2 regions of the Paracoccus liaowanqingii genome follow, and region 2 is predicted to be linked to the other one. Evidence: riboswitches for the same ligand, from Rfam matches in the RefSeq annotation. Region 2 holds a riboswitch; the other holds the start of a gene.
What was found. Region 2 has a riboswitch for thiamine pyrophosphate ahead of E4191_RS14695 (thiamine ABC transporter substrate-binding protein). Riboswitches for the same ligand answer to the same signal wherever they lie in the genome.
Positions count from the first base shown of each region.

Region 1: another riboswitch for thiamine pyrophosphate. It lies ahead of thiD (bifunctional hydroxymethylpyrimidine kinase/phosphomethylpyrimidine kinase); the one in region 2 lies ahead of E4191_RS14695 (thiamine ABC transporter substrate-binding protein).

Region 1 covers NZ_CP038439.1:936,692-951,185, forward strand. Annotated here, with positions in the region: gene E4191_RS04465 (methionine ABC transporter ATP-binding protein) at 1-841, shown strand, start outside; gene E4191_RS04470 (methionine ABC transporter permease) at 831-1,505, shown strand; gene E4191_RS04475 (MetQ/NlpA family ABC transporter substrate-binding protein) at 1,538-2,326, shown strand; gene E4191_RS04480 (ABC transporter permease) at 2,345-3,109, opposite strand; gene E4191_RS04485 (ABC transporter ATP-binding protein) at 3,106-3,825, opposite strand; gene E4191_RS04490 (TenA family protein) at 3,893-4,570, opposite strand; gene E4191_RS04495 (ABC transporter substrate-binding protein) at 4,567-5,499, opposite strand; gene E4191_RS04500 (HesA/MoeB/ThiF family protein) at 5,496-6,461, opposite strand; gene E4191_RS04505 (thiamine phosphate synthase) at 6,458-7,054, opposite strand; gene E4191_RS04510 (thiazole synthase) at 7,051-7,812, opposite strand; gene thiS (sulfur carrier protein ThiS) at 7,817-8,014, opposite strand; gene E4191_RS04520 (FAD-dependent oxidoreductase) at 8,004-8,963, opposite strand; gene thiD (bifunctional hydroxymethylpyrimidine kinase/phosphomethylpyrimidine kinase) at 8,956-9,762, opposite strand; TPP riboswitch at 9,840-9,942, opposite strand; gene chrA (chromate efflux transporter) at 9,985-11,289, opposite strand; gene E4191_RS04535 (acyl-CoA thioesterase) at 11,423-11,899, shown strand; gene E4191_RS04540 (DEAD/DEAH box helicase) at 12,071-13,990, shown strand; gene E4191_RS04545 (ABC transporter ATP-binding protein) at 14,210-14,494, shown strand, end outside.
Region 2 covers NZ_CP038439.1:3,028,010-3,042,503, reverse strand. Annotated here, with positions in the region: gene mutS (DNA mismatch repair protein MutS) at 1-1,537, opposite strand, end outside; TPP riboswitch at 1,585-1,683, shown strand; gene E4191_RS14695 (thiamine ABC transporter substrate-binding protein) at 1,712-2,686, shown strand; gene E4191_RS14690 (ABC transporter permease family protein) at 2,665-4,200, shown strand; gene E4191_RS14685 (thiamine ABC transporter ATP-binding protein) at 4,190-4,876, shown strand; gene E4191_RS14680 (DUF2474 family protein) at 4,887-4,991, opposite strand; gene cydB (cytochrome d ubiquinol oxidase subunit II) at 4,991-6,022, opposite strand; gene E4191_RS14670 (cytochrome ubiquinol oxidase subunit I) at 6,025-7,464, opposite strand; gene E4191_RS14665 (LysE/ArgO family amino acid transporter) at 7,745-8,362, shown strand; gene E4191_RS14660 (hypothetical protein) at 8,544-8,885, shown strand; gene E4191_RS24585 (hypothetical protein) at 8,950-9,081, shown strand; gene E4191_RS14655 (phosphohexomutase domain-containing protein) at 9,134-10,522, opposite strand; gene E4191_RS14650 (ketosteroid isomerase-related protein) at 10,668-11,069, shown strand; gene E4191_RS14645 (GNAT family N-acetyltransferase) at 11,066-11,650, shown strand; gene E4191_RS14640 (carbon-nitrogen hydrolase family protein) at 11,647-12,498, shown strand; gene arfB (alternative ribosome rescue aminoacyl-tRNA hydrolase ArfB) at 12,574-12,996, shown strand; gene E4191_RS14630 (NUDIX hydrolase) at 12,993-13,475, shown strand; gene E4191_RS14625 (inorganic phosphate transporter) at 13,472-14,494, shown strand, end outside.

The sequences.
Region 1 (14,494 bases), 1.2 Mb from region 2:
CGTCACCGTCACCGGCCAGGATGTCGGTCAGGCCCGCGGCCCCGCGCTGCGCGCGATCCGGCGCAATGTCGGGATGATCTTCCAGCACTTCAACCTGCTCTCCTCGCGCACGGTGCGCGGCAACATCGCCCTGCCGCTGCAGATCGCGGGCACGCCCGGCGGCCGGATCCGCGCCCGGGTGGACCAGCTGATCGACCAGGTGGGCCTCGGCCCGCTGGCCGACCGCTATCCGGCCGAGCTGTCGGGCGGCCAGAAGCAGCGCGTGGGCATCGCCCGCGCGCTGGCGACCGGCCCGCAGGTCCTGCTGTCGGACGAGGCCACCAGCGCGCTGGACCCCGAGACGACCCAGACCGTGCTGGAGCTGCTGGGCCGGATCAACCGCGATCTGGGCCTGACCATCCTGCTGATCACCCATGAGATGGCCGTGCTGCGCGACATCGCCACCCATATGGCGGTGATCGAGGCGGGCCGCATTGTGGAATCCGGGCCGACCTATGACATCTTCACCAAGCCCGTGCATCCGACCACCCGCAGTTTCCTGTCGGGGGTGACCGGCGCCACGCTGCCCGCCTTCGTGGCCGGGCGCCTGCAGGACGGCCCGCCCGGCGACCAGGTGATCCGCGTGACCTTCGCGGGGACGCACGCCACCGACCCGATGCTGGCCCGGCTGGCAACGGAACTGGGCATCAGCGCCAACATCCTCGGCGGCGCCATCGAGGAGATCGGGCCGCGCCCCTTCGGCAACCTGCTGATCTCGGTGCCCGCGGATCAGGGCGACCGCGCCCGGGCCTTCCTGGACACCCACGGGCTGACGACGGAGGTGCTGGGCCATGTCCGCTAACCTGATCCCCCTGCTGTGGGAGGCGACGCTGCAGACCCTGTGGATGGTCGCCGTCTCCTCGGTGCTGGGCGCGCTTGGCGGGCTGCCCCTGGGGGTCTTCCTGGCGACCTCGCAGCGCGGCGAGTTGCTGGGCGCGCCATGGATCAACAATATCCTGGGGCTGGTGGTCAATGCCACGCGCTCGGTTCCCTTCATCATTCTGGTCGTGGCGATCATCCCCTTCACGCGCCTGATCGCCGGCACCTCGATCGGCACGAATGCGGCCATGGTGCCGCTGACGCTGGCCGCGATCCCCTTCATCGCCCGGCTGGTGGAAAATGCCATCCGCGAGGTCGATCAGGGCCTGATCGAGGCAGCCCGCGCCATGGGCGCCACACCCTTGCAGATCATCGCCCGGGTGCTGATCCCCGAGGCGCTGCCCAGCATCACCCTGGGCCTGACGCTGGCCGTGGTCAGCCTGATCGGCTATTCCGCGATGGTCGGCGCCGTCGGCGGGCAGGGCCTGGGCGATCTGGGCATCCGCTATGGATACCAGCGCTTCATGCCCGAGGTGATGGCGGCGGTCGTCGTCATCCTGATCGTGCTGGTGCAACTGGTCCAGTCGCTTGGCGAATGGATCGCCGCCCGCGTCGACCGCCGCGCGCCGCGCAACCGCGGCCTCTGACTTTTTCCCGCAGACAAGAAAGGACCAATCCCATGCTGCGTCTGACAACCTTCGTCTCCGCCCTTGCCCTGTCCACCGCCGCCATGGCCTCCACCGCCTTGGCCCAGGACATCACCGTCGGCGTCTCGCCCGGCGAACATGGCGAGATCATGGAGAAGGTGGCCGAAGTGGCCGCCCCCTTGGGCCTGAACATCGAGGTCATCGAGTTCTCGGATTACGTCGTGCCGAACCAGGCGCTGGCGGATGGCGATCTGGATGCCAACAGCTTCCAGCACCGCCCCTATCTGGAAAACCAGATCAGCGATCGCGGCTTCGGTCTGGTCGAGGTCGGCACCACCATCACCACGCCGATGGGCATCTATTCCGACCGGATCGAGGATCTGGCCGACCTGCCCGAGGGCGCGCAGGTGGCGATCCCCAACGATCCCACCAATGGCGGCCGCGCGCTGCTGATCCTGCAGGATCTGGGGATCATCACCCTGGCCGAGGGCACGGGCCTGGTCCCGAGCCCCTTGGACGTGGCCGAGAACCCCAAGGGGCTGCAGTTCCTGGAACTGGACGCCGCGCAGTTGCCCCGCACGCTGGCCGATGCCGATATCGCGATCATCAACACCAACTATGCGCTGGCCTCGGGCCTGTCGCCCAAGGGCGACGCGATCGCCATGGAAAAGGCCGACAGCCCCTATGTGAACATCATCGTGGTGCAGGAAGGCCGCGAGGCCGAGCCCTGGGTCCAGACCCTGGTCGAGGCCTATCACAGCCCCGAGGTGAAGGCCTTCATCGACGAGACCTACGAGGGCGCCGTCCTGACCTCCTGGTAAGACCCCTTGGGGCCGCCGTCAGGGGCGGCCCCGCTCCAGGGCGCGCTGGACCAGCCCGGCGCCCGCGAACAGCCCGACCCCCATCGCCGCCAGCACCGTCAGGGCGGCGAACATCAGGTCGGTCTGCCCGCGCCCATTGGCCATCAGCATCAGGTGCCCCAGCCCCCGGCTGGAGCCGACCCATTCCCCGATGATCACCGCGAAGGGCGCCTGCACGGCGGCCAGCCGCAGCCCCGATCCAAGCGCGGGCAGCGCATGGGGCAGGCGGATCAGCATCAGCTCGGGCAGGGGCCGCGCCCGCATCATCCGCGCCAGATCCTCCAGCGCGGGCGGCGGGCGCATCAGCGCATCGAAGAGGACCGAGGTGACGGGGAAATAGACGACCAGCGCCACCATCACCACCTTGGACGGCGCCCCATAGCCCAGCCACAGCGTCACCACCGGCGCCAAGGCAAAGATGGGCACCGCCTGCGCCGCCACCAGCAGGGGCCGCATCAGCCGCCGCGCCACGGGCGACAGCGCCAGGTTCAGCGCCGTGACCACCCCAAACGCGACCCCTGCCGCCAGCCCCATCGCCAGATTGGCCAGCGTGAAGCCCGCATGCTCGGCCAGCATCGGCGCATGGGCCAGCAGCGCCGCCCCGACGCGCCCGGGCCCGGGCAGGATGAAGGGCGGCACCCCGGTCGCCCAGACCACCGCCTGCCACAGGGCCAGCACGACCAGCGGCAGCACGGCAAGCCCCGCCCCCCGCCGCGCAAGCGCCGGAAACCGCCCCCCCGTCATGGCGCAAATGACCGCGACAGTGCCCCGAACAGCGCCGCCTGCGCCGCCAGCACCTCGGGCGCCGCCAGCGGGCGCGGGACGGGACCGGGCGGCAGGGGCAAGGCCCGGCTGCCCGCTGCCCCGATCAGATAGGCCCGGTCGGCCAGCCGCGCCGCCTCCAGCGGATCATGGGTGATCAGGATCACCGTCCGCCCGGCCAGCGCCCGCGCCGCCAGATCCTGCATCGCCGCCCGCGTCGCCGCATCCAGGGCCGAGAAGGGCTCGTCCAGGACCACCACCGGGCAATCCTCGATCAGCGTGCGGGCCAGCGCGACGCGCTGCCGCTGCCCGCCCGACAGCGCGGCGGGCCGTCGGTCCTCCATCCCCGCCAGCCCCAGATCCGCCAGCAGCGCCCGCGCCCGCGCCAGATCGGGCCGCGCCCCCCGCAGCCGCGCCCCGAGGGTGACATTCGCCAGCGCCGAGGCCCAAGGCAGCAGCTGATCCGACTGCCCCATCAGCGCCACCCGCCCCCCCGGCACCTGCAACCGGCCCTCCAGCCGCGCCGCCACCGGCAGTCCCGCCACCATCCGCCCCAAGGTCGACTTCCCCACGCCCGAGGCCCCCATCAGGCAGGTCCACCCCCCGGCCACCGCCGCGATCTCCACCCCCCGCGCCAGCACCGCCCCGTTCAGCCACAGATCCCCCCGGATCCCCACCGCCCCCTCGCCCCTCTTCATCTTGGCTCAAATATCCCGGGGGGAGTCCGCAGGACGGGGGGCAGCGCCCCCCTGCCAGCCGTCCCCGTCATGTCCGATCCAGCCCCATCTGCCAGAACCCGACCTCCAGCTGCGTGGCCTGCGTGAAATGCCGCGCCAGCGTCGCCGCGCGGGGCAGGGCGGGCCAGTCGGGTCCAAGCCGCGCCTCCAGCGCCGCATCGGTCAGGGCGCCGACCTCGTGGCAGACGCGCTGATAATCCGGCCCGCCATAGGTTGCGGTCCAGTCGCCATAGGGCCCGCCGCTGGCCGCATGCACCCGTCCGATCTCGCCATAGCCGAAGACGCAGGGCGCCAGCGCCGCCAGCAGGTCCAGGATGTCGCCCGAATAGCCGGTCGCCTGCACATAGCGGGTATAGGCCATGTTGGCGGGGGATTCCGGGGTCCGTTCCAGCATCGCCTCGGTGATCCCTTCCCGCCCGCAGATCTCGACATGCAGGGGCATCTCGCCATTCAGCAGCCCATGCGCGATGGACGAGGCCGCGCGCATCTCGGACAGGCGGTCGGACTTGGCGAAGACCAGCGACCAGCTGCGCGCGAAATGCAAAAGGAACACGTAATCCTGCTGCAGGTAATGCAGGAAGCTGTCCCGGGGCAGGCTGCCCGCCGCCAGCTGGCGTACGAAGTGATGGTCCACATAGCGGTTCCACTCCGCCCCCGCCGCCTGCCGCCACAGGGCGAAGGCGCGGCCATAGTCCGGGGCGCTCATGGCGCGTTCACGTCGATGGCCAGATCGGACAAGGGCAGCCCGCCCGGCGTCGCGCCCTGGTTCTGCAGAAACGCCTCGAAGCGCAGATAGCGGCCTGCATCCAGGGCTGCGGGGCGGGCGGCAAAGCGCGGCCAGGTGTCGTGCCACGCGGCCTCGTTCAGCGGCGTCTGCAGTTCCGATGCGGTGGCCGCGAACATCTCCCACGCCGCCCCGGGGTCGTTCTGGATGAAGGCCGTGGCGCGTTCGGTGGCGTCCAGGAACCCGGCCACCGCGGCTGTGTCCATGCGGGCGGGATCGGCCAGATAGATCAACTCGTCATAGGCGGGGATGCCATGCGCCTCGGGGTAGAGGCAGCGCCCCTCGAATCCCTCCAGCCGCAGCTGGTTCAGCTCGAAATTGCGGAAGGCGCCGATGACGCCGTCCACCTGTCCCGACATCAGCGCCGGAGAGATCGACCAGCCGATATTGATCTGCTCGACCGCGTCGGGGGCCAGCCCGCCATCGGCCAGCATGGCGTTCAGCATCACCTCCTGCACGCCCGCGACGGCAAAGCCCACCTTGCGGCCCTCCAGATCGGCGGGGGTCTCGATGCCGCTGTCGGCCAGGACCACAAGGCAGGTCAGCGGGGTCTCGACCAGCGTGCCCACGCGGGTGACGGGCAGGTCCTGATGGCGCGACAGATGCAGCTGCGGCTGATAGCTGACGGCGATGTCCACCCGCCCGGCGGCCACCATGCGCGGCGGATCATTGGGGTCCGAGGGGGTCACCAGCGCGACCGCCAGCCCGGCCTCGGAGAAATATCCCAGCTCCTCGGCCAGCACGATGGGGGCGTGGTCAGGATTGACGAACCAGTCCAGCATGACGGTCAGGTCCGTCTGCGCATGGGCGGGCAGGGCCAGCGTGGCAAAGGCAAATGTCAGCGCTTTCAAGGGGTCTCTCCTAGGTCGAATTCGGTCAGGGCCAGCAGGGCGATCTGCCCCGGCCAGCGCGATTGCAGCACCTGGCCCGCATTCTGCGCGCGCAGGCCCGTGCGGCAGGCCAGCACGACGCGCGGGGCCGAGCCGGGGTCCAGGTCGGCGATGCGCTCGGGCGGGACATGGGTCGCCCCGGCAAAGGGCGGGCTTTCGGTCCGCAGGTCGATCAGCAGATCGCCGGGGCGGATCTGGCTGGCGGCGATGAAGGGCAAGGGGGCCGCAGGCTCGGGCGCGGCATCAAAACGGAAGCCGCCCATCCGCCAGCTGGCCGCATCGAAGCTGATCAGGCGCCCGAGCGGCGAGGGGTCCAGCCCGGCCAGCACCGCCAGCGCCATCTGCGCCTGCAGCGCGCCAATCATCCCCACGATCGGCCCCAGCACGCCCGCCGTGGCGCAGCTGGCGCCTTGCCGGGGCAGGTCGGGGAACACCGCCCGCAGGCTGGGCGCCCCCGCCCCGCAGGCCAGCGCATAGCCCGACAGGGCCAGCGCGGATCCCGAGATCAGCGGCCTGCCCGCCGTCCTGCAGGCATCCGACAGGGTCAGGCTGACGGCGAAGCTGTCGGCGCAATCCAGCACCGCATCGGCATCCCCGACCAGCGCGGGCGCATTGGCGGGGGTCAGCCATTCCACGCGGGGGATGACCTGAACGTCAGGGTTCAGCGCGGCCATCACGGCGGCGGCGGCGCTGGCTTTGGGCTGGCCGATCTGGTCGCTGCGATAGAGCGGCTGGCGGTGCAGGTTGGTGACCTCGATCCGGTCGGGATCGACCAGCGTGATCCGCCCCAGCCCCGCCGCCACCAGATATTGCAGCGCCGGGCACCCCAGGCCCCCCGCGCCCACGATCAGGACATGGGCGGCAGCCAGCCGGGCCTGCCCCTCCGGGCCGATCTGGGGCATCTGGCGGGCATAGCGGTTCATGCCGTCACCGCCAGCCAGTCGCGCAGACGGCCTTCGGGGTCGGGATGCAGGGTGATGTCGGTGACGGCAGAGACCACATCCGCGCCCGCCGCGAAGGCGCCGGGCGCGCGGTCGACCGACATGCCGCCGATGGCGATCAGGGGGATGTCTCCGATCAGGGACTTCCACTCGGTGACCCGCTCCAGCCCCTGTTGATGCCATTTCATCTGCTTGAGGATCGTCGGATAGACCGGCCCGAGCGCCACGTAATCGGGCGCCAGCGCCAAGGCCCGGTCCAGTTCTGCATGGTCGTGCGTCGAGACGCCAAGCCGCAGCCCGGCGCGGCGGATGGCGGGCAGGTCGGCGCTGTCCAGATCCTCCTGCCCCAGATGCAGCCAGTCGGCGCCCTCGTCGATGGCGATCTGCCAGTGGTCGTTCACGACCAGCGTGGCGCCATGCTGCCGCGCCAAGACCAGCCCACGGCGGATCTGGCCCTGCAGATCAGGGGACGTGCGGTCCTTCAGGCGCAGCTGCACCAGACGGACGCCCAGGGGCAGGGCGCGGTCCAGCCAGGCGGCATCGTCGAAGATCGGATAGAATCGCGGCAGCATCACAGCCAGGCCTTTCCCAGAAGAGGGGTCGAGGGCACGCCCATCTCGCGCACCCCCATCGGATCGGCGCCGCGCGCCAGTGCGCCCGCCTGCACGGCCAGCCCGAAGGCGCGGGCCATGGCGACCGGATCGCCCGCCTGCGCGACGGCGCTGTTCAGAAGGACGGCGTCAAAGCCCATCTCCATCGCCTCGGCCGCGTGGCTGGGCAGGCCCAGACCGGCGTCGATGACCATGGGAATGTCGGGGAAGGCGGCGCGCAGGCTGCGCAGCCCGTGGCGATTGTTCAGGCCCATGCCCGACCCGATCGGCGCGCCCCAAGGCATCAGCACCCGGCAGCCCGCATCGACCAGCCGCTGCGCCAGCACCTGATCCTCGGTCGTGTAGGGGAAGACCTGGAACCCCTCGGCACACAGGGTTTCCGCCGCCTCCAGCAGGCCGAAGGGGTCGGGCTGCAGCGTGTCGGCATGCCCGATCACCTCCAGCTTGATCCAGTCGGTCTGGAAGACCTCGCGGGCCATGCGGGCGGTGGTGACGGCCTCGCGTGCGGTGTGGCATCCGGCGGTGTTGGGCAACACGCGCAGGCCCATCCCCCGGATCAGATCCCAGAAGGCCTGGCCCCCTCCGGCCTCGCGCCGCAGCGACACGGTGGCGACCGAGGCGCCGCTGGCCCGGAACGCCGCCTCCATGATGGTGGGCGAGGGGTATTGCGCCGTCCCGAGCATCATCGCGCCGGGCAGGGTCACGCCATAGAAATCGCGCATCCGCTCAGCCCCCCTGCATGGGGGCCAGCACTTCCAGCCGGTCGCCATCGCGCAGCGGCTGCTCCGCGCGGGCGGCCGAGGGCAGGAACTCGCCGTTCAACGCGGTGGCGACGCGGGCCTCCCCCCAGCCCAGTTCCGACAGCGCGCCCGCGACGGTGGTGGCGGCGATGTCGCGGGGGTCTCCGTTGACCTCAATCCTCATGGATCAGCTCTCCCTTGGTTCCGGTGGTCAGGTAATCGGCGGCCTGAGCGGCCAGCGCGGGCGCCATCAGATAGCCGTGGCGAAAAAGGCCGTTCAGATGGATCACCCGGCCCCGCAGGGTCACGCGGGGGATGTTGTCGGGGAAGGCCGGGCGCAGGTCGGTCCCCAGCTCGATCACCGAGCTTTCGGCAAAACGCGGATCCAGCGCATAGGCCGCCGACAGCAATTCCAGAACGGATCGCGCGGTGACGGGCGCGCGCGAGGCGCTTTCGATCTGCGTGGCGCCCAGCATGAACAGGCCGCCCGCGCGCGGCACGATATACAGCGGATGGCGCGGGTGCAGCAGGCGGACGGGCCGTGTCAGGGTGATCTCGGGCGCGTGCAGGACGATCATCTCGCCCCGCACGCCGCGCAGGCCGGGCAGGGCGGCTGTCAGCCCGCGCGCGTCGATCACCGGGCCGGGAATGTCGGCGGGATCGGCCTCGGCGCGTTCGACGGTGACGCCCCGGGCGGCCAGTGCGGCCAGCAGGTCGGCCAGCGCGCGTCGGGGGTCCAGATGCGCCTCGTCGGGGAAATGCAGGCCCTGCCGGGGGGGCAGGTCGGGTTCCAGCGCGGCGCTGTCGCAGGTCCGGTGGCCGGTGGCGCGGCGGGCAAAGCGCGCCAGCTCGGACCGGTCGCGGTCCAGCGCCAGGACCAGCGTGCCGAGGCGGGTGACCGGGGTGACCGCCGCCCATGCGTTGGCGGCGTCCGCGCCGAGGCGCGTGATGACGGGCTCCGCCGTTACCCCCTCGCACCAGGGCGCCAGCATGCCGCCCGCCCACCAGGAACAGCCATGCGGCCCCGGCGGGCCGTTGCGGTCCAGGATGCGCGGCGTGACACCGCGCCCCAGCAGCTCGTGTGCGGCAAAGAGGCCCGCCACCCCGGCGCCGATGATGGTGACGTCAGACATGGGCCCAGACCGCATGGAAATGATGCACCGGCCCGTGGCCCGAGCCAACGCGCAGCCCGTCCGCCGCCGCGATGGCGCGCTGCAGATAGCCATGCGCAAGGGCGACCGCCTCGGGCAGGTCCAGCCCTCGGGCCAGCCCCGTGGCGATGGCCGCCGACAGGGTGCAGCCGGTGCCGTGGGTGTTGCGGGTGGCCTGCCGGGGGGCGGTCAGGCGGGTGATCCCTTGCGCCGTGATCAGAAGATCGGTGCAGACCGGCCCCGCCGCATGGCCGCCCTTCATCAGCACCGCCCGCGCGCCCAGGGCCCGCAGCGCCGCGCCCTGTTCGGCCATCTGCGCCTCGGTCGTGGCGGGGGAGGTGTCCAGCAGGCGCGCGGCCTCGGGCAGGTTCGGGGTCAGCAGGGTGGCGCGGGGCAGCAGCAGGTCGCGCAGCGTGGCGATGGCATCGTCGGGCAGCAGCGTGTCGCCGGACTTGGCGACCATCACCGGGTCCAGCACCAGCGGCAGATCGCGGCCCCGCAGCCCCTCGGCCACGGTCGCGATGGCGCGGGCGTCGCCCAGCATGCCCAGCTTGACCGCGCGGATGTCCAGATCGTCGAAGACCGCGGCCATCTGCGCCGCGATCATCGCGGGGCTGGCGGGTTCGATCAACGTGACAGTGCGGGTGTTCTGGGCGGTCAGCGCGGTGATCACGCTGGCGCCGTAGCAGCCGAGCGCCGAGAAGGTTTTGAGATCCGCCTGGATCCCCGCGCCGCCCCCGGAATCAGAGCCTGCGATGGTCAGGGCAATGGCTGTGGTCACGTCGTCCCCTTCGGTTGGCCCGACGGGTCGTGAGCGGACAAAGGGGGGCGAGGACGACAGGCCGACCCCGGGGGGCCGCACGCATCTGCACCGTTCCCTCCGCCGGTATGACCCGGATCAGGTTCGATGGGTTGGCTTGCAGCCTCTCAGCCCCTGAACGGGACACCCCAACGGTTTGCACGAATCAGGCTAGCCGCGCCCGGCCCGCCGCGCAAGGGGTGTTCAGGCCGCGGTCAGCCCGGCCAGATGCAGGGCCATCCCGGCCAGGGCCGCGCCCGCCAGCAAAGCGCCCATGCCCGCGCGGAAGCGCAGCGCGGCCAGCAGCGCCAGCGCCGACAGCCCCGCCGCCGCCGGGTCCAGCGAGGACCAGACCGGCAGCTCGACCTGCACGGGACCGGCCTGCAGCGGCCGGGTCTGGCGCCAGATCAGGTGGAGGGCGAACCACAGGCCCAGGTTCAGGATCACCCCCACCACTGCCGCCGTCACCGCCCGCAGCGCGCCCGCCAGACGGGCATTGGCGCGCAGACGCTCCATGTAGGGGGCGCCGAGGAAGATCCAGGCAAAGCAGGGCGCGAAGGTCACCCAGGTGGCCAGCAGCCCGCCAAGCGTCGCCGCCCCCAGGGGATTGGCCCAGCCCGCCTCGCGCAGGGCCGCCAGGAAGCCCACGAACTGCAGCACCATGATCAGCGGGCCCGGGGTCGTCTCGGCCATGCCCAGCCCGTCGAGCATCTCGGCCGGGGTCAGCCAGGCCAGGGGGCCTGCGGCCTCCTGCGCGACCCAGGCCAGAACCGCATAGGCGCCGCCGAAGGTCAGGACGGCCAGCTTCGAGAAGAAGACCGCGATCTCGGTGAAGACGCTGCCGGGGGCCAGGACCAGCAGGGCCGCCACGGGTGCCAGCCACAGCGCCAGCGCCCAGACCGCCGCGATGCGGGCGGCGCGGGCATCGGTCCGGTCATCGGGGCGGGGCAGGGCGGCCGGGTCCGGAGGCGCCGTGCGCAGCGCCACGGCGCCGATCAGCGCCGCCCCCGCGATGACCAGCGGAAAGGGCGCGTCCAGCGCGAACAGCGCCAGGAACGCCACCAGCGCCAGCCCGCGCAGGCCCGGCCCGGGCAGGGCGCGGCCCGCCAGCCGGATCACCGCCTGCACCACCAGCGCCAGCACAGCGGCCTTGAGGCCGAAGAACAGCCCCTCGATCGCGGGCACGTCGCCCAGGGTTATATAGATCCAGGACAGCGCCATGATCGACAGCGCGCCGGGCAGGATGAACAGCACGCCTGCGATCAGCGCGCCGCGCACGCCTCCTGTCAGCCAGCCGACATAGGTGGCCAGCTGCTGCGCCTCGGGGCCGGGCAGCAGCATGCAGAAGTTCAGCGCGTGCAGGAAGCGGGGCTCGTCGATCCAGCGCTGCTCGTCGACCAGGATGCGGTGCATGACCGCGATCTGGCCCGCAGGCCCGCCGAAGGACAGGGCGGCGATGCGGGCCCAGACCCAAAAGGACTGGTGCAGCGTGGGCATGGCGGTCGGCATGGCGGTCCCCTGTCACTGGCGGCCTTGGTGGCGGGCGGGGCGCGGCGCGTCAAGCGCGCGGGGGCGATTTTGGTGGCGATGTCATGGGGCTGTCACTACACCCGGACCCAGGAAGAGTGGCAGGGGACGGCCGATGGACAAGCGCGGGTTGGAGATGACGGTGCTGATGACGCCCGACATGGCGAATTTCAGCGGCAAGGTGCATGGCGGGGCGCTGCTGGCGCTTCTGGACCGGGTGGCCTATGCCTGCGCCTCGCGCTGGTCGGGGGAATATGCGGTGACCCTTTCCGTCGATCAGGTGACCTTCAAGGAGCCGATCCACGTGGGCGAGCTGGTCACCTTCCGCGCCAGCGTGAACCACACCGGCCGCACCTCGATGGAGATCGGCATCCGCGTCGAGGCCGAGAACATCCGCAACGGCACCCGCCGCCACACCAACTCGTGCTATTTCACCATGGTGGCCGTGAACGCGGACGGCCATCCCGTCCCCGTGCCGCGCCCCGAGCCGCGCGACGACGTGGACACCCGCCGCTGGCGGGCCGCCGAGATCCGCCGCACGATGCGCCGCGAGATCGCCGCCCGGCAGGAGGCCGCGCGCACCGCCTCCTGACCCCGGACAGGTGATTGGCTGTGGACTTTCCCCGGCCAAGGGTTTAGGGCACCGCCTTTGGCCCCAGACTGTCCGGGGCGGCGGGTGCAGGGTGGGCCGGTCGCAGCGACGAGAGGTGCCACTCATCGGGTGTCGGCAACCGCTTTGGCACCCCCGCATTTGGCGAATCACATGACCGAACTGAATATCCCCGCACCGTTGCAGGCGGCGTTGGCCGACAAGGGCTACGAGTCCCTGACCAGCGTGCAATCCGCCGTCTTGGCGCCCGAGGCGCAGGGCCGCGACGTGCTGGTCTCGGCCCAGACCGGGTCGGGCAAGACCGTGGCCTTCGGCCTGGCCATCGGCGCGGACCTTCTGGACGACGCGGGCCAGATGCTGCAGGGCATGCAGCCCCTGGCGCTGGCCATCGCGCCGACCCGCGAGCTGGCCCTGCAGGTCGCACGCGAGCTGGAGTGGCTCTATGCCGGGACCGGCGCGCAGATCGCCACCTGCGTCGGCGGCATGGATTATCGCAACGAGAAGCGCGCCCTGCAGCGCGGCGCGCAGATCGTCGTCGGCACGCCGGGCCGCCTGCGCGACCATATCGACCGCGGCAGCCTGGATCTGACCGACCTGCGGGCCGCGATCCTGGACGAGGCCGACGAGATGCTGGACCTGGGCTTCCGCGAGGACCTGGAGTTCATCCTGGGCGCCGCGCCGGTCGAGCGCCGCACGCTGATGTTCTCGGCCACCGTGCCGCAGGCGATCGAGAAGCTGGCCCGCGACTTCCAGCGCGACGCGCTGCGCATCGCCGCCATGGGCGAGGCGCGCCAGCACGGCGACATCGCCTATCGCGCCTACACCGTGACCGCCCGCGACCGCGAGCCCGCGATCTTCAACCTGCTGCGCATCCACGAGGCGCCCAATGCCATCGTCTTCTGCAAGACGCGGGCCAACGTGAACCACCTGCTGGCGCGCATGTCGAACCGGGGCTTCAAATGCGTGGCCCTGTCGGGCGAGCTGTCCCAGCAGGAACGCACCCATGCGCTGCAGGCGCTGCGCGACGGGCGCGCCCGCGTCTGCATCGCGACCGACGTGGCGGCGCGCGGCATCGACCTTCCGGGGCTGGAACTGGTGATCCATGCCGATCTGCCGACCAATCCCGACACGCTGCTGCACCGCTCGGGCCGCACGGGCCGCGCGGGGTCCAAGGGGATCTCGGCGCTGATCGTGCCGTCCGCCGACTATCGCCGCGCGCAGCGGCTGATGCAGAACGCCAAGGTGACCGCCGAATGGCTGGACGCCCCCACCGCCGACGAGGTCCGCGCCCGTGACGACCAGCGCATGCTGGATCATCCCGGGCTGACCGAGCCCGCGGGCGACGACGCCCCGCTGGCTGCGCAGCTCTTGGAGCAGTTCAGCGCCGAGCAGGTCGCCGTGGCGTTCCTCAAGATGTGGCGCGAAGGCCGCCCCGCCGCCGAGGAACTGTCCGAGGCGCATGCCCCGCCGGCGCCGATGGCGCCGCGCCCGCAGCGCGAGTTCGGCCCCTCGGTCTGGTTCACGCTGTCGGTCGGCCATTCGGGCCGCGCCGAGGCGCGCTGGCTGCTGCCCAAGGTCTGCGATGCGGGCGGGATCACCCGCGACGGCATCGGCGCGATCCGCGTCAAGCAGGACCTGTCCTATATCCAGATCGCCGCCGAGCAGGCCGACCGCTTCGGCGACTTCATGGAGATCACCCCCGAGGTGACCATGCGCCGGATGGAGGGCGAGCCCGATCTGGACGCGCAGCCCGAACGCGCGCCCCGCGCGCCGCGCGGCGAGACCCGGACGGACAACCGGTCGGAAGGGCGCAAGCCCGCGCCCCGTGCCAAGCCCGCAGCGGCGGATGGCGACCACCAGAGCCGCGTGAAGGCCGCCCGCGGCGGATGGGTGCCCGATGACGCCGCCGCCGCAGAGCCGCGCGAGACCGGCCCGCACCCGGCGGTGAAGGCGTGGAAGAAGAAATCCTCGGCCGACGCGGGCAAGCCCGCTTGGGCCAAGGGCAAGCCGCGCAGCACCGACAAGCCCTCGGCGCCCAAGGCCCATCGCAAGGGGCCGCGTCAGCCCGGCTGATCGCGGCCTGCCTGCCGGACCGGAGATCTGCCTGAAATACAGGCAGGCGTCCGGGCCGGCCCCTCGTTGTCACAGGTGATCGCGCCCGAAGCCCCGACAGGGGTTTCGGGCGCGGCGCGTTGGGGACATGAAATGTCGCAATTGATGTTGCCAGCCGGGCAGGGCGCCGCTTAACCTGATCCTGCGCTGAACAACCAACGACAACAGGGAGAGCGCCCTTTGCTGGACGACCGCCACGGCGACGCCTTCGTCGCCTTCGAGCATGTGCAAAAAAGCTATGACGGCCAGACGCTTGTCGTGAAGGACCTGAACCTGTCCATCGGCAAGGGAGAGTTCCTGACCATGCTGGGGCCGTCGGGATCGGGCAAGACCACCTGCCTGATGATGCTGGCCGGCTTCGAGACCGCCACCCACGGAGAGATCCGCCTGGACGGCCGCCCGATCAACCAGGTGCCCCCCCACAAGCGCGGCATCGGCATGGTGTTCCAGAATTATGCGCTGTTC
Region 2 (14,494 bases):
TGGTGAAGCGGATCTGGTTGGCGGTGGTCTGGCGGTGGATGAAGGTCTGGTTCAACGGCTCGGTCCGCATGCGGTCGGCATGGGTGGCGGTCGTCTCGATGAAATAGCCCAGCACGTTGTTGTGCTTGATCTTGAGGCTGGGCACCCCGGCCAACGCCGCATAATCCGCCTGCATCCCGGCGATGACGCCGCGCCCCTCGTCGCGCAGGCGGCGGGTCTGGTCCAGATCCTCGTCATGACCCTCGGCCACGAAGCCGCCGTCGCGGGCCAGCAAAGGCGGCTCGGCCACCAGCGCCGCGTCCAGCAGGTCGATCAGGTCCTCATGGCCGGTCAGATCAGCGGCGGCTGCGCGCAGGATGTCCGGCGCGTCGTCGGGAAGGCGGGCGGCGATGGTCGCGCCTTGGGTCAGCCCGGCGCGGATCGCAGCCAGATCGCGCGGCCCGCCCCGGTCCAGCGCCAGCCGCGACAGGGCGCGGTCCATGTCGGGCACGCGGGCCAGGGCCGTGCGCAGGTCGGCCATCAGGCGCGGATCGCCCGCCAGCCCCGCCACCGCATCATGACGCGCGTGGATCAGCGCCAGATCGCGCGACGGCGCGCTGATGCGGCGTTCCAGCAGCCGCGCGCCCGGCGCGGTCACGGTGCGGTCGATGGCCGACAGCAGCGAGCCGTCTCGCCCGCCCGACAGCGCCTGCGTCAGTTCCAGATTGCGCCGGGTGGCCGCATCGATCTGCATCGCGCCCCCGGCCTTTTCGCGGACCGGAGGGCACAGAAGGGGCAGCTTGCCCTTTTGGGTCATGTCCAGATAATCGACGATGGCGCCCATCGCCGCCAGTTCGGGGCGCGAGAACTGGCCGAACCCGTCCAGCGTCTCCACGCCGTAGAGGGCGCAGAGCCGCCGCGCCCCCGCCCCGCTGTCGAAGGCGCTGGCATGCAGGTCTGTCAGCGCGGCGCCGGCATCGCCGACCACCTCGTCCAAGCCCCGGTCGCAGGCCAGAACCTCGCGCGGGGCCAGGCGCGCCAGTTCGGGCGCCAGCCGGGGCAGGGGGCAGTCCATGACCTGAAACGCCCCGGTCGAGATGTCGACCCAGGCCAGCGCGCCCTCGTCGCGCACCTGGGCGAAGGCGGCAAGATAGTTGTGGCGCCGCGCCTCCAGCAGGGATTCCTCGGTCAGGGTGCCGGGCGTCACCAGCCGCACCACGTCGCGGGCGACCACGGATTTGGACCCGCGCTTGCGGGCCTCGGCGGGGTCCTCCATCTGCTCGGCGATGGCCACGCGGAACCCCTTGCGGATCAGCGTCAGCAGATACCCCTCGGACGCATGGACCGGCACGCCGCACATGGGGATGGGCTGGCCCTCATGCGTGCCGCGCTTGGTCAGGGCGATGTCCAGTGCGCTGGCGGCGGCGACCGCGTCGTCGAAGAACATCTCGTAGAAATCGCCCATGCGATAGAACAGCAGCGCGCCGGGATTGGCCGCGCGGATCGCCAGATATTGCGCCATCATGGGCGTCGGCGGGTCGTGGGGGTCCTGTGTCATGATGGACGTTCTAGCCGCTTGCGCGGGTCGGTGAAATGCCTACATTCAAGGGCACCTCGGGGCGCCCATTAGGGCTGAGACGCGACAGCGGACCCGTTGAACCTGATCCGGCTAGGCCCGGCGGAGGGAAGGTGCGGCATGTCCCTTCTTTCACTGATGAAACAAGGAGGCGACATGAGATTTTTCCTGATCCCCGCGCTGCTGGTGGCGGGCCCCGCCATCGCGCAGGACCGCGTGCTGACCGTCTATGCCAGCGATTATGTCGCCAGCGAATGGGGCCCCGGCCCCGCGATCGAACAGGGGTTCGAGGCGATCTGCGACTGCGACCTGCAATTCGTGACCGGCGACATCCTGCCCCGCATCCTGATGGAGGGCGAGGGGACGCAGGCCGACGTGGTCTTCGGCCTGAACACCGACGTGACGGCGCGGGCGCGGGCCTCGGGCCTCTTCGCGCCGCATGGGCAGGACACCTCCGACATGTCGCTGCCGGTCGATTGGACCGATCCCGTCTTCCTGCCCTACAACTGGAGTGAGACGGCCTTCGTCTATGACGCGACCCGGCTGGAGACCCCGCCCGCCAGCTTTGCCGAGCTGCTGGACGCGCCCGACGATCTGCAGATCGTGATCCAGGACCCACGCAGCTCGATCTCGGGGCTGGCGCTGCTGTTGTGGGTCAAGCAGGTCTATGGCGACGAGGCCGGCGCCGCGTGGGAGAAGCTGGCGCCCAAGATCCTGACGGTGACGCGCGGCTGGTCCGAGGCCTATGGCCTGTTCACCGATGGCGAGGCCGACATGGTGCTGTCCTTCACCACCTCGCCCGCCTATCACATCGCCGCCGAGGATGACGCGACCAAGGTCGCCGCGATCTTTCCCGAGGGGCATTACCTGATGGCCGAGCTGGCCGCGCAGGTCGCCGGAACCGACCAGCCTGACCTGGCGCAGGCCTTCATGGACTGGATCCTGACGCCCGAGTTCCAAGCCACGATCCCGCTGGCCAACTGGTCGCTGCCTGCCAAGCTGCCGCAGGCCGACTGGCCGCAGGTCATGCGCGACCTGCCGCGCCCCGCCACGACCCTGTTCTATGACGAGGATCAGGCCGAGGCGCTGCGCCAGCCCGCGCTGGACGAATGGCAGCGGGCGCTGCGCTGAGCCCCGGCCACGCGGTCGCCGCAGCCCTTGCCGCGCTGATCCTGGGGACGCTGGCCGCCGTGGCCTGGGGCGCGGGCGGGCTGTCGGCGCTGACCGGATGGGACTGGCGCGCGGTCTGGTTCACCTGCTGGCAGGCGCTGCTGTCGGCCACCCTGTCCGCCGCCTTGGCCGTCCCCGTCGCCCGGGCGCTGGCGCGGCGGCGCTTTGCCGGGCGCGGGGTGCTGGTCACGCTGCTAGGCGCGCCCTTCCTGCTGCCGGTGATCGTGGCGATCATGGGGCTGATCGCGGTCTTCGGCCGCAACGGGGCGATCAACCAGGCGCTGGAGGCGGTGGGCCTGCCCCAAGTCGGCATCTATGGCTGGCAGGGGGTGATCCTGGCGCATGTGTTCTTCAACCTGCCGCTGTCGGTGCGGCTGATCCTGCAGGGCTGGCAGGCCATCCCGTCCGAGCGGTTCCGCCTGGCCGCCAGCCTGGATTTCGCCCCCCGCGACATCTTCCGGCATCTGGAACGCCCGATGCTGCGCGCGGTCCTGCCGGGCGTCTGGCTGGCGGTGTTCCTGGTCTGCCTGACCTCGTTCACCGTCGCGCTTGCGCTTGGCGGCGGGCCGGGCGCCACCACGGTCGAGTTGGCCATCTATCAGGCGTTCCGCTTCGATTTCGACCTGGGCCGGGCGGCGGCGCTTGGGCTGGTGCAGATCGCGCTGTGCGTGGGCGCGCTGGCGCTGGCGCGGCGGATCGTCGTGCCGGCGACCTTCGGCGCGGGCATGGATGCGGGGCCGGGCGTGACCGGGCCGCCAGGCTGGCGCCGGGGCGCGGATGCGCTTGTGATCACGGGCGCGGCGGCGTTCCTCCTCTGGCCGCTGCTGGCGGTGATCGCCACCGGGGTGCCGCGCATTCCCGGCCTGCCGGGGGATGTCTGGGATGCGGCCCTGCGCTCGGTCTGGATGGCGCTCGCCTCGGCGCTGCTGTCGGCCTCGGCCTGCCTGGCGCTGGCGCTGGCGATCGCGCGCGGGGCCGGGCGGTGGGTCGAGGGGGCGGGGATGCTGCCGCTGATCGCCTCGCCGCTGGTGCTGGGGACGGGGCTGTTCCTCCTGCTCCGCGACGTGGCCGGCCCGCAGCAGATGGCCCTGCCGGTGACGGTGGCGATCAACGCGGCCATGGCGCTGCCCTTCGGGCTGCGGGCGCTGATTCCTGCGGCGCAGGCGCTGCAGGCGGATTACGGGCGGCTGGCGGCGGCGCTGGACCTGCGGGGCTGGGCGCGGCTGCGTTTTCTGGTGCTGCCCCGGCTGGCGCGGCCCCTGGGCTTCGGCGCGGGACTGGCGGCGGCGCTGGCGATGGGCGATCTGGGGGTGATCACCCTGTTCGCGGGCGACCGGCCGACCCTGCCCCTGAAGCTCTACCAGCTGATGGGCAGCTATCGGATGGAGGACGCGGCGGCCTGCGCCGTGCTGCTGATGGGGATCAGCTTCGCGCTGTTCTGGCTGTTCGACCGGGGAGGGCGCCTTGACGCTTGAGTTTCGCGACATCGTCCTGCGGCAGGACGACTTCACCCTGTCCGCCGATCTGACGGTCCCGCCGGGGCGCCATGCGGTGATCGGCGCCTCGGGGTCGGGGAAATCGACGCTGTTGTCGCTGGTGGCGGGGTTTCTGGCGCCGTCGCAGGGGCGGCTGGTCTGGGACGGGCAGGACATCACCAACATGGCGCCGGGGCGGCGTCCGGTGTCGATCCTGTTCCAGCAGCACAACCTGTTTCCGCATCTGAGCGTGGGCCAGAACCTGGGGATGGGCCTGCGCCCCGACCTGCGTCTGGACCGCGCCCAGTGGCAACAGGTCGCGCAGGCGCTGGAGCAGGTGGGGCTGGAAGGTCTGCAGGACCGCCGCCCCGGCGCGCTGTCCGGGGGGCAGCAGGGCCGCGTCGCGCTGGCCCGGGTGCTGCTGCGCGCCCAGCCCCTGCTGCTGCTGGACGAACCCTTCGCGGCCTTGGGCCCGGCGCTGAAGGCCGAGATGCTGGGCCTGCTGGCGCGGATCGCGGCGGGCACGACGGTGCTGATGGTGACGCATGATCCGGCGGATGCCCGCGCCTTCGCCCCCGACACGCTGCTGGTAGACGACGGCCGCGTCAATCCGCCCCGACCCACCGGGGCGCTGCTGGACGATCCGCCGCCCGGCCTGCGCGCCTATCTGGGCTGAGGCGCGATCCTCAGACGATCCACAAGCGGATCAGCCAGGCCACCGTGCCGATCACGGCGACGCTGGCCAGCCAGATGGCCACGAACCAGGCCATCCTGGTGATGCCGCGCGGCATCAGTGGTACCCGTCATTCGGGTCCATCTTTCCGCGAAAGACCCAGTAGGAATAGGCGGTGTAGGCCAGGATCACCGGGATCAGCACCGAGGCGCCGACCAGCATGAAGATCTGGCTGTTGCGGGGGGCGGCGGCCTCCCAGATGGTGACCTCGACCGGGACGATATAGGGGAACATCGAATAGCCCAGCCCGATGAAGCCCAGCACGAACATGCCGAGCGCGAACAGGAACGGCCAGTAGTCGTGATGCTTGACCATCAGGGTGCGGAACATGCCGAAGGCCAGCCCCAGCACCATGGCGCCGACAAGGGCGGCCAGCACGATGTTCCAGCCTCCGAACCAGCGGCTGTAATAGCCGTCCTGCAGGAAGGGCGTCCACAGGCTGACCACGCCCATGAAGATGACCGTGCCCACGCCCAGCACCCAGGCCCGGCTGCGCATCCGCGTCTGCAGCGGGCCTTCGGTCTTCATCACCAGCCAGGTCGCGCCCAGCAGCATGTAGCCCACCATGACGGCCAGCCCGACCATGATCGTGAAGGGCGTCAGCCAGTCCCACCAGCCGCCCGAATAGCTGCGCGCGGCCTTGTCGATCTGGATCCCCTGCAGCAGCCCGCCAAGCGTGATGCCTTGCGTCAGCGCCGCCATGGCCGAGCCGCCGATGAAGGCCAGGTCCCAGACCGGGCGCCAGCGCTTGGTCCGCCAGCGGAACTCGAAGGCCACGCCGCGGAAGATCAGTGCCAGCAGCATGGCCATGATCGGCGCGTAGAGCGCGGGCAGGATCAGCGCATAGGCCAGCGGGAAGGCCGCGAACAGCCCGCCGCCGCCCAGCACCAGCCAGGTCTCGTTGCCGTCCCAGACCGGGGCGACCGAGTTCATCATGATGTCGCGGTCCTCGCCCTCGGGCTCGACCGCGAACAGCATGCCAAGCCCCAGGTCGAACCCGTCCAGGACCACATAGACCAGCACCGCGAAGGCGATGATGAAGGCCCAGATGACCGTCAGGTCGAAGGAGACGCCGTCTGCGATGGGCATGCTTACTCTCCGGGATGGGGGTTGCGGGTCGGGTGCTGCTGGGCGGGGGTGGTCCCCGCCGTGCGGATCGGGCTGTTGGTGACGTCCTTGAGGCTGGCCTCGCCACTGGTCGGGGCACGGTTCATCAGACGCATGATGTAGTAGGTGCCCGCCCCGAAGACCGCGAAATACACGATGATGAAGGCGATCAGCGAGGTACCCACCGCCGCCGCGTCAAGGGGGGCCGCACTGTCCTCGGTGCGCAGATAGCCGTAGACGGTGAAGGGCTGGCGCCCGACCTCGGTAGTGATCCACCCGGCCAGCACCGCGACCAGTCCCGAGGGCGCCATGGCCAGGGCCGCCCGGTGCAGCATCGGGCTGTCGAACAGCGTGCCGCGCCAGCGGGCCCAGGACGACCAGAGCCCGATCGCCAGCATCGCAAAGCCAAGCGCGACCATGACCCGGAAGGACCAGAAGACGATGGCCACGGGCGGCTGATCCTCGCGCGGGATGGTGTCGAGGCCCGCCAGAGGGGCGTTCAGGTCGTGCTTCAGGATCAGCGAGGACAGCTTGGGGATGCCGATGGCATAGTCCAGGCGCTGCTCCTCCTGGTTGGGGATGCCGAACAGGTACAACGGCGCGCCGGCCTCGTGGCTTTCGAAATGCCCCTCCATCGCCATGACCTTGGCGGGCTGGTGTTCCAGCGTGTTGATGCCGTGGAAGTCGCCCAGCACGATCTGGACCGGCGCGAAGATCGCCGCCATCCACATCGCCATGGAGAACATGGTGCGCGTGGCCGGGCTGACCTTGTCGCGGCGGTGGCGGTGGCGCAGCAGGTGCAGCGCCGCCACGCCGCCGACGATGAAGGCGGTGGTCAGATAGGCCGCCGTGACCGTGTGCATCAGGCGGTAGGGGAAGGACGGGTTGAAGATTACCTGCCAGAAGTCGGTGGGCAGGAACTGACCCGTGACGGCGTCGATCTCGAACCCCGCGGGGGTGTGCATCCAGCTGTTCACCGACAGGATCCAGAAGGCCGACATGGCCGTGCCGCCCGCGACCGCCAGGCAGGCGATCATGTGCAGGGTCGGGCCCACCCGGTCGCGGCCGAACAGCATGATCCCCAGGAATCCGGCCTCGAGGAAGAAGGCCGACAGCACCTCATAGGCCATGGGCGCGCCGATGACGGGGCCCGCCTTGTCGGAAAAGACCGACCAGTTGGTGCCGAACTGATAGGACATGACGATGCCCGACACGACGCCCATGGCGAAGGCCAGCGCGAAGATCTTGACCCAATAGCGGAACAGATCCAGATACTTGTGATCCTTGGTCCACAGCCAAAGCCCGTTCAGCACGGCCAGAAAGCTGGCCAGGCCGATGGTGAAGGCCGGGAACAGGAAATGGAAGCTGACGGTGAAGGCGAACTGGATGCGGGCCAGAAGGATGGCATCTGCGTTGTCGAACATCTCGGACCTTTCGCGGCATGGTCCGCCCGTCCGGGCAGGCGCCGGGCCGGGCAGCAAAGCCCCCCTGCACGATGACACAACCGGCAGGGCACGTTTTTCAATTACGACGAATGTCGCGTGCGGGGCCGGTTTTTGCAAGTGCGGCATCGTCGCATGCGGGGCGGTCGGCGGCATCCTCCTGCGCGATTCCGGCTGCGCGGCTCGGGCCCGGAGGGTGTCGTTTGCCTCTGGCGGGCGGGCAGGCTAGGGCGCGGGCGGACCCCGCCGAAAGGACCCCCGCATGGCCGCCGACATCTTCCTGACCGGGCTTCTGACCGGGCTTGGCCTGATCGTCGCCATCGGGGCGCAGAACGCCTTCGTCCTGCGTCAGGGCCTGCGGGGCGAACATGTGCTGGCGGTCTGCCTGACCTGCGCCCTCTCGGATGCGGCGCTGATCGGGATGGGCGTGGCCGGGGCGGGGACGCTGACCGCGCGGCTGCCGTGGCTGGACCCGGTGATGCGGCTGGCGGGGGCGGCCTTCCTGCTCGCCTATGGCGCACGCAGCCTGCGGGCGGCGCTGCAATCCGACGCGGCGCTGACGGTGGATGCCGCGCGCCCCGCGCAGGGCCTGGGCGCGACGCTGGCGGCCTGCCTGGCGATCACCTGGCTGAACCCGCACGTCTATCTGGACACGGTGGTGCTGCTGGGCACGATCTCGACGCAGTTCCCCGGCGCCGAGGTCCAGTTCGCGGCAGGCGCGATGACCGGATCGGTGCTGTTCTTCTTCGGCCTGGGCTATGGGGCGGCCTGGCTGCGGCCGGTCTTTGCCCGCCCCTCGGCCTGGCGCCGGCTGGAGGGTGTCATCGCCCTGGTCATGTGGGCGATCGCGGCCAGGCTGCTCTGGCCGTGGATCGGCTGAAGGGCGCGTCATGCCCGCTGGTCAGATCGGTGCGGCCAGGATATTCTGCCCCGGCGGGACGGACCCGTTCGCCGGACCCGGGACCGCCGCCATGACGCAGACCTTCGCCAGACTTGGGTTGCCCGCGTCCCGGACGGCGGCGTGAGGCGCCATGACGCCCGTCCCGGCTGATCCCCTTCCCATGACCCCCGGCCTGGCGCGACGGCTGCTGGCCGTCGTCGCGGTGCTGGCGCTGGTGCTGATGTCGGCCTGGCTGCCCGCGCGGCCCCTGGCCCTGCCGGGCAGCCTGCTGCCCAGCCACGAGCAGCTGAGCGACACCGCCCTGCCCACCGGGCAGGCCGTGCTGGACCGCCCCGCCGCCCCGGCCCTGCCCAAGGGCCTCCCGCCCGGGCCGGGCGATTTGTCCGCACCCGACGCCCCGGCGCCGCGCGTCGCGGCCTGGGCACAGTCTGGCACCGACGCCTCCCTGTCGGGACCGCCGCGCCCGGCGACGCGGCCCCGGGCGCCTCCTGCCCTTGCATGACGGATGCCACCGGACGCCGCGCCGCGGACCGTCCGAAATGGAAATCTTCTGCAAGGACAACGACATGGACAACGACCAAGGGGACCTGGGGTCCCGCGCCGCGCCGATGGGCAGCGGGCGCACCACCCTGCTGCACTGGGCGATCTTCCTGGGGCTGATGACCGCCCTGATCGGCGGCGCGGCGATCCTGTTCTAGGATCGCCGGAACCCCGGGCAGCGCCAATGTGGCGCCGCCCGGGACCGGGGCGTCAGCCCTTCAGGATCGCGGCCAGCTCGGCCTGCTTGGCCTTCACCAGCGCCGCATCGCCATCGGCCTCGACGTTCAGGCGCACGACGGGCTCGGTGTTCGACTTGCGCAGGTTGAAGCGCCAAGTGCCGAAATCCAGCGACACGCCGTCCAGATCGTCGCGGCTGTCGGCCTGCGGCTCGTAGGTCTCGATCAGGCGCGCGATGGCGGCGTCGGGATCCTCGATCGTGTAGTTCGTCTCGCCCGAGGACGGGTAGAGGCGCATCCGCTCCTCCAGCAGCTCGGCCAGGGTCTTGCCCTTGCGCGAGAGCAGCTCGATCATCAGCAGCCACGGGATCATGCCGCTGTCGCAATAGTAGAAGTCGCGGAAATAATGGTGCGCCGACATCTCGCCGCCATAGATTGCGCTGACATCGCGCATCTTGCGCTTGATGAAGGCGTGGCCGGTCTTGCTGACCACGGCCTCGCCGCCCGCTTCCGAAATCATCGCGCGCGTGTTCATGATGACGCGGGGGTCATGCACGACCTTCTCGCCCGGCGACTTTTCCAGGAAGGCCGCGCCCAGCAGGCCCACGATGTATTCGCCGGGAATGAAGCGGCCATTCTCGTCGAAGAAGAAGCAGCGGTCGAAATCGCCGTCCCACGCCACGCCCAGATCGGCCTTCTCCTCGATCATCTTCGCGACGGTGGGGGGCTGGTTCTCGTCCAGCAGCGGGTTGGGGATGCCGTTCGGGAAGCTTGAATCGACATCGTGATGCATGCGCACGAAGGTCAGCGGCGCGCCGCGACGCTCCAGTTCGGCGGCGATGGCGTCGAAGGTGGGGCCCGCGGTGCCGTTCCCGGCATTCACGACGATCTTCATCGGCTTCAGCGCGGCCACGTCGACGAAATCGGCCATGCGGCTGGCATATTCGGCGCGGGCATGGCTGAAGTCGCTGACGCTGCCCTTGGTGGCCGGCGTGAAGTCGCCCGAGGTGGCCAGTTCGATGATCGGCGGAAGCTCGGTCGCGGGATCCAGCGGGGCGGACCCGCGGCCCACGATCTTCATGCCGTTGTAGTTGATCGGGTTGTGCGAGGCCGTGACCTCGATCCCGCCATCGGTGTCCTGGTTGCCGGTGTGGAAATACACCTCCTCGGTGCCCGCAAGGCCCAGATCCAGCACGTCGGCGCCGCCATCGGTCAGCCCCTCGATCAGGGCCGCGGCCAGTTCGGGCGAGGATTCGCGGCTGTCGCGGCCCACGACCACGCGCTTGGCCGACCGGGCCTGCGCGAAGGCGCGGCCGATGCGATAGGCCACGTCGGGGTCAAGGTTCTTGCCCAGCTCGCCCCGCACGTCATAGGCTTTGAAGCAGGTGATCTCGCGCCTGCCCAGCTGATCTGGTCCGTTCATCCGGTGTTCTCCGATGTTGACTTGCCAAATCGCTAGCAGGTTCGGTTCAGAATTCAAGGGATCACCCCGTCCTGCACCCTTGGGCCGGGGTGACGCGCCGCGCAAAGCCCGGTATGCCAAGGCGCATTCCGACAAGGAGACCGACATGGATGCCAAGGCCCTGATCACCGCCTATTACGATGCCTTCAACGCGGGCAAGACCGAGCGCATGCTGGACATGCTGCACCCGCATGTCGAACATCACGTCAACGAGGGGCAGGTCCGCAAGGGCCGCGACCAGTTCGCCGCCTTCACCGAACACATGACCGTCAGCTATCGCGAGACGCTGACCGACATCGTCGTCATGGCGACCGAGGCCGGCGACCGCGCGGCGGCGGAATTCGTGGTGAACGGCACCTATCTGAAGACCGACGCGGGCTTGCCCGAGGCCAATGGCCAGGCCTATCGCCTGCCGGCGGGCGCCTTCTTCACGATCGAGGACGGGCTGATCTCGCGCGTGACGACCTATTACAACCTGGCCGACTGGACGCGACAGGTCGGCGGATGACCGTCACCACCCGCGTCCTGACCGGAGACGACCTGGCCGCGGCCCTGCCCGACGTGGCGCGGCTGCGGATCGCGGTCTTCCGCGACTGGCCCTATCTCTATGACGGCGACGCGGATTACGAACGCGACTACCTGCGGGCCTATCAGTCGCCGGGCGCGGTGGTGGTCGCGGCCTTGGATGGCGAGCGGATCGTGGGGGCCGCCACCGGCGCCCCCATGTCCGACCACGCCGCCGATTTCGGAGAGGCCTTCCACGGCCGCCCCGAGGCGCTGTCCGACATCTTCTACTGCGCCGAATCGGTGCTGCTGCGGGCCTATCGGGGCCGGGGGCTGGGTCACGCCTTCTTCGACGCGCGCGAGGATCACGCCCGCGCCCTGGGCGCCCGCTTCAGCGCCTTCTGCAGCGTGATCCGGCCCCAGGCCCATCCGCTGCGCCCCGCCGAGTATCGCCCCCTCGACGCCTTCTGGGACAAGCGGGGCTATGCGCCGCTGCCCGGCGTCACGGCCTCCTTCGCGTGGAAGGATCTGGGCGAGGCCGCCGAGACCGAGAAGACGCTGCAGTTCTGGATGAAGCCGCTGTGAGGATCGCCGCCGCCGCCTATCCCATCGACTGGTTCGACGATTTCGCGGCCTACGAGGCCAAGCTGACCCGATGGGTCGCGACGGCCGAGGCCGACCTGCTGGTCTTTCCCGAATACGGCGCGATGGAGCTGGCCTCGCTTGGCGGCCGCGCCACCGCCGCCGACCTGGAGGCCGGGCTGCACGAGGTCGCCCGCCACGGACCCGCTGTCGAGGCGCTGCATCTCAGGCTGGCGGCGGCGCGGGGATGCCACATCCTGGGCGCCTCGGGGCCGGTCTTCGAGGGGCCGCGTCCGGTGAACCGCGCGGTGCTGTATGGCCCGGAGGGACGGATCGGGCATCAGGACAAGCAGATCATGACCCGCTTCGAACGCGAGCACTGGGATGTGACCGGCGCGCCGGGCCTGCGCGTCTTCGACACGGCGCTTGGGCGGATGGGCGTGCTGATCTGCTATGACAGCGAATTTCCTCTGCTGGGCCGCGTACTGGCCGAGGCCGGGGCCGAGATCCTGCTGGTGCCCAGCTGCACCGACACGGTCGCGGGGTTCACACGGGTCAGGATCGGGGCCATGGCCCGGGCGCTGGAAAGCCAGTGCGTCGTGGTCCATGCCCCTACGGTCGGCGCCTGCGACTGGCTGCCGGCGCTGGACGAGAACCGGGGCCGCGCCGCGATCTATGGCCCGCCCGACGGCTTCTGGCCGGAGACCGGGATCATCGCCCAAGGCGGGATGGATGCGCCGGGCTGGGTCCAGGCCCAGGTCGACCTGTCGCGGGTCCGCGACAGCCGCCGCGACGGGGCCGTTCTTCCCTATGCGCACTGGCCCGAACAGGAAAATTGCCGTCTGGTGTGACATTCGCGCACGAACTGGCGTCAAGCGAACGGAATCCACCTTTCAATGGCGCAGAAATGCGCCATATCCTTGATCATGCTCTATGTCACCGACGCCATCGCCATCGAGGAATGGGAACTGTCCGAACAGTTCACCCGGTCACAGGGACCGGGCGGACAGAACGTGAACAAGGTCGAGACGGCGGTCGAATTGCGTTTCGAGGCGGCCCGGTCGCCCAGCCTCTCCGATCCGGTCAAGCGGCGGCTGCAGCGGCTGGCCGGGCGGCGCTGGACGCAGGAAGGCGCGCTGCTGATCCTGTCGCAGGAAACCCGCAGCCAGGCGCGCAACCGCGAGCTGGCCCGCGAGCGGCTGGCCGACCTGATCCGTCAGGCCCTGGCCGCGCCCAAGCGGCGCATCGCCACCCGCCCCACCCTGGGCAGCCAGCGCCGCCGCCTGAAGGCCAAGACGGTGCGTGGCGAGGTGAAGTCCCTGCGCGGCAAGGTGGATGACGGCGAATGAAGACCTGGCGCCGCACCTTCGACATGCTGCTGGGCCGCAGGCCCGACCCGATCCAGGTCGGTGCCGTCTGCCGCGATTCCGCGACGGGGCAGATCCTGCTGATCACCAGCCGGGGCACGGGTCGGTGGGTCATCCCCAAGGGCTGGCCGATGAAGGGCCGGACCCTGTCGGGCGCCGCCGCGCAGGAGGCCTGGGAAGAGGCCGGGGTCCGCGGCCGCATCCGCCCGGGCGAGCTGGGCCGGTTCCGCTATGACAAGGCCCAGGACGAGGGCTTTGCCGTGCCCATCGACATGCGGGTCTTTCTGCTGGACGTGGACAGCATGACCGACGATTTCCCCGAACGCCGCCAGCGCAAGCGCCGCTGGTTCGCGCCGCAGGACGCCGCGCGCATGGTCGTCGAGCCCGGGCTGCAGCAGATCCTGGCGGGCCTGCCCGACCGCGCCCTTCCGACCGCTCCCGTCAAGACCCGCAAGGGATGAGCCGTCGCCCGGGCTTTCGCGCCTTGGACAAGGATCTGGGCCGTCTGGCCCATACCGAGATGGCGCAGCTGCATGCCATCCGCCCGGTCCTGCGCCTCGGGCTGGGAATGCTGGCGCTGATCGGCACGCTGATGGTCGCGATGGCCCTGTCGGGCGCGGCGCCCGGCGTGCTGGCCCTGGGGGCGGGGCTGGTCGTCGCCGCCTGGCTGGGCATCGCGATCGGCGCCAACGACGTGGCGAACTCGCTTGGCCCCGCCTTCGGCGCCGGGGCGATCCGGTTGCTGCCGGGCCTGGCGCTGGTCGCGGTGGCGGGCATCACCGGGGCGGTGCTGGCGGGCGGGGCGGTCTCGGCCCGGCTGGCGCAGGGCATCGTCGAGCTGGGCGACGTGGCGCAGGGCGCGCGGGCGCCGATGGTGATGGTCGCGGCCCTGATCGGGGCGGCGTCCTGGATCACCCTGGCGACCGCCGGCAGCCTGCCGGTCAGCACCTCGCATTCCATCGTGGGCGGCATCGCGGGCGCGGGCGCCCTGGCCTTCGGGCCGGGCAGCGTGGCTTGGGGCACGGTCGCGATGATCGCCTCGGTCTGGGTGGCCACGCCGATTCTGTCGGGCGCGCTGGCGGGCGCGCTGCTGATCCTGCTGCGCAGGAAGGTCGTCGATGCCGCCGACCGTGCGCAGGGCGCGCAGCGCTGGCTGCCGCCCTTGGTCGGGCTGATGTCGGGGGCCTTCGCGGGCTATGTGATGATCTTGCTGCAGGGCAGTGCCATGGCGACGGCGGCGGTGACGCTGGTCCTGGGGCTGGGGGGGCTGCTGGTCACCCGGCAGGGCGTGCGGCGCGAACTGGCCCGCGATCCCGACAAGCCCGCCACCCGGCGCCTGCTGCGTCCCGCCGTGCTGCTGGCCGTGGCGATCCTGGGCTTTGCCCATGGCGCCAACGACGTGGGCAACATCGCGGGCCCGCTGTCGGTGATCCTGCAGGGCCAGTCGGTCGCGCCGGGCCTGAGCCTGGGGCCCGGCGTG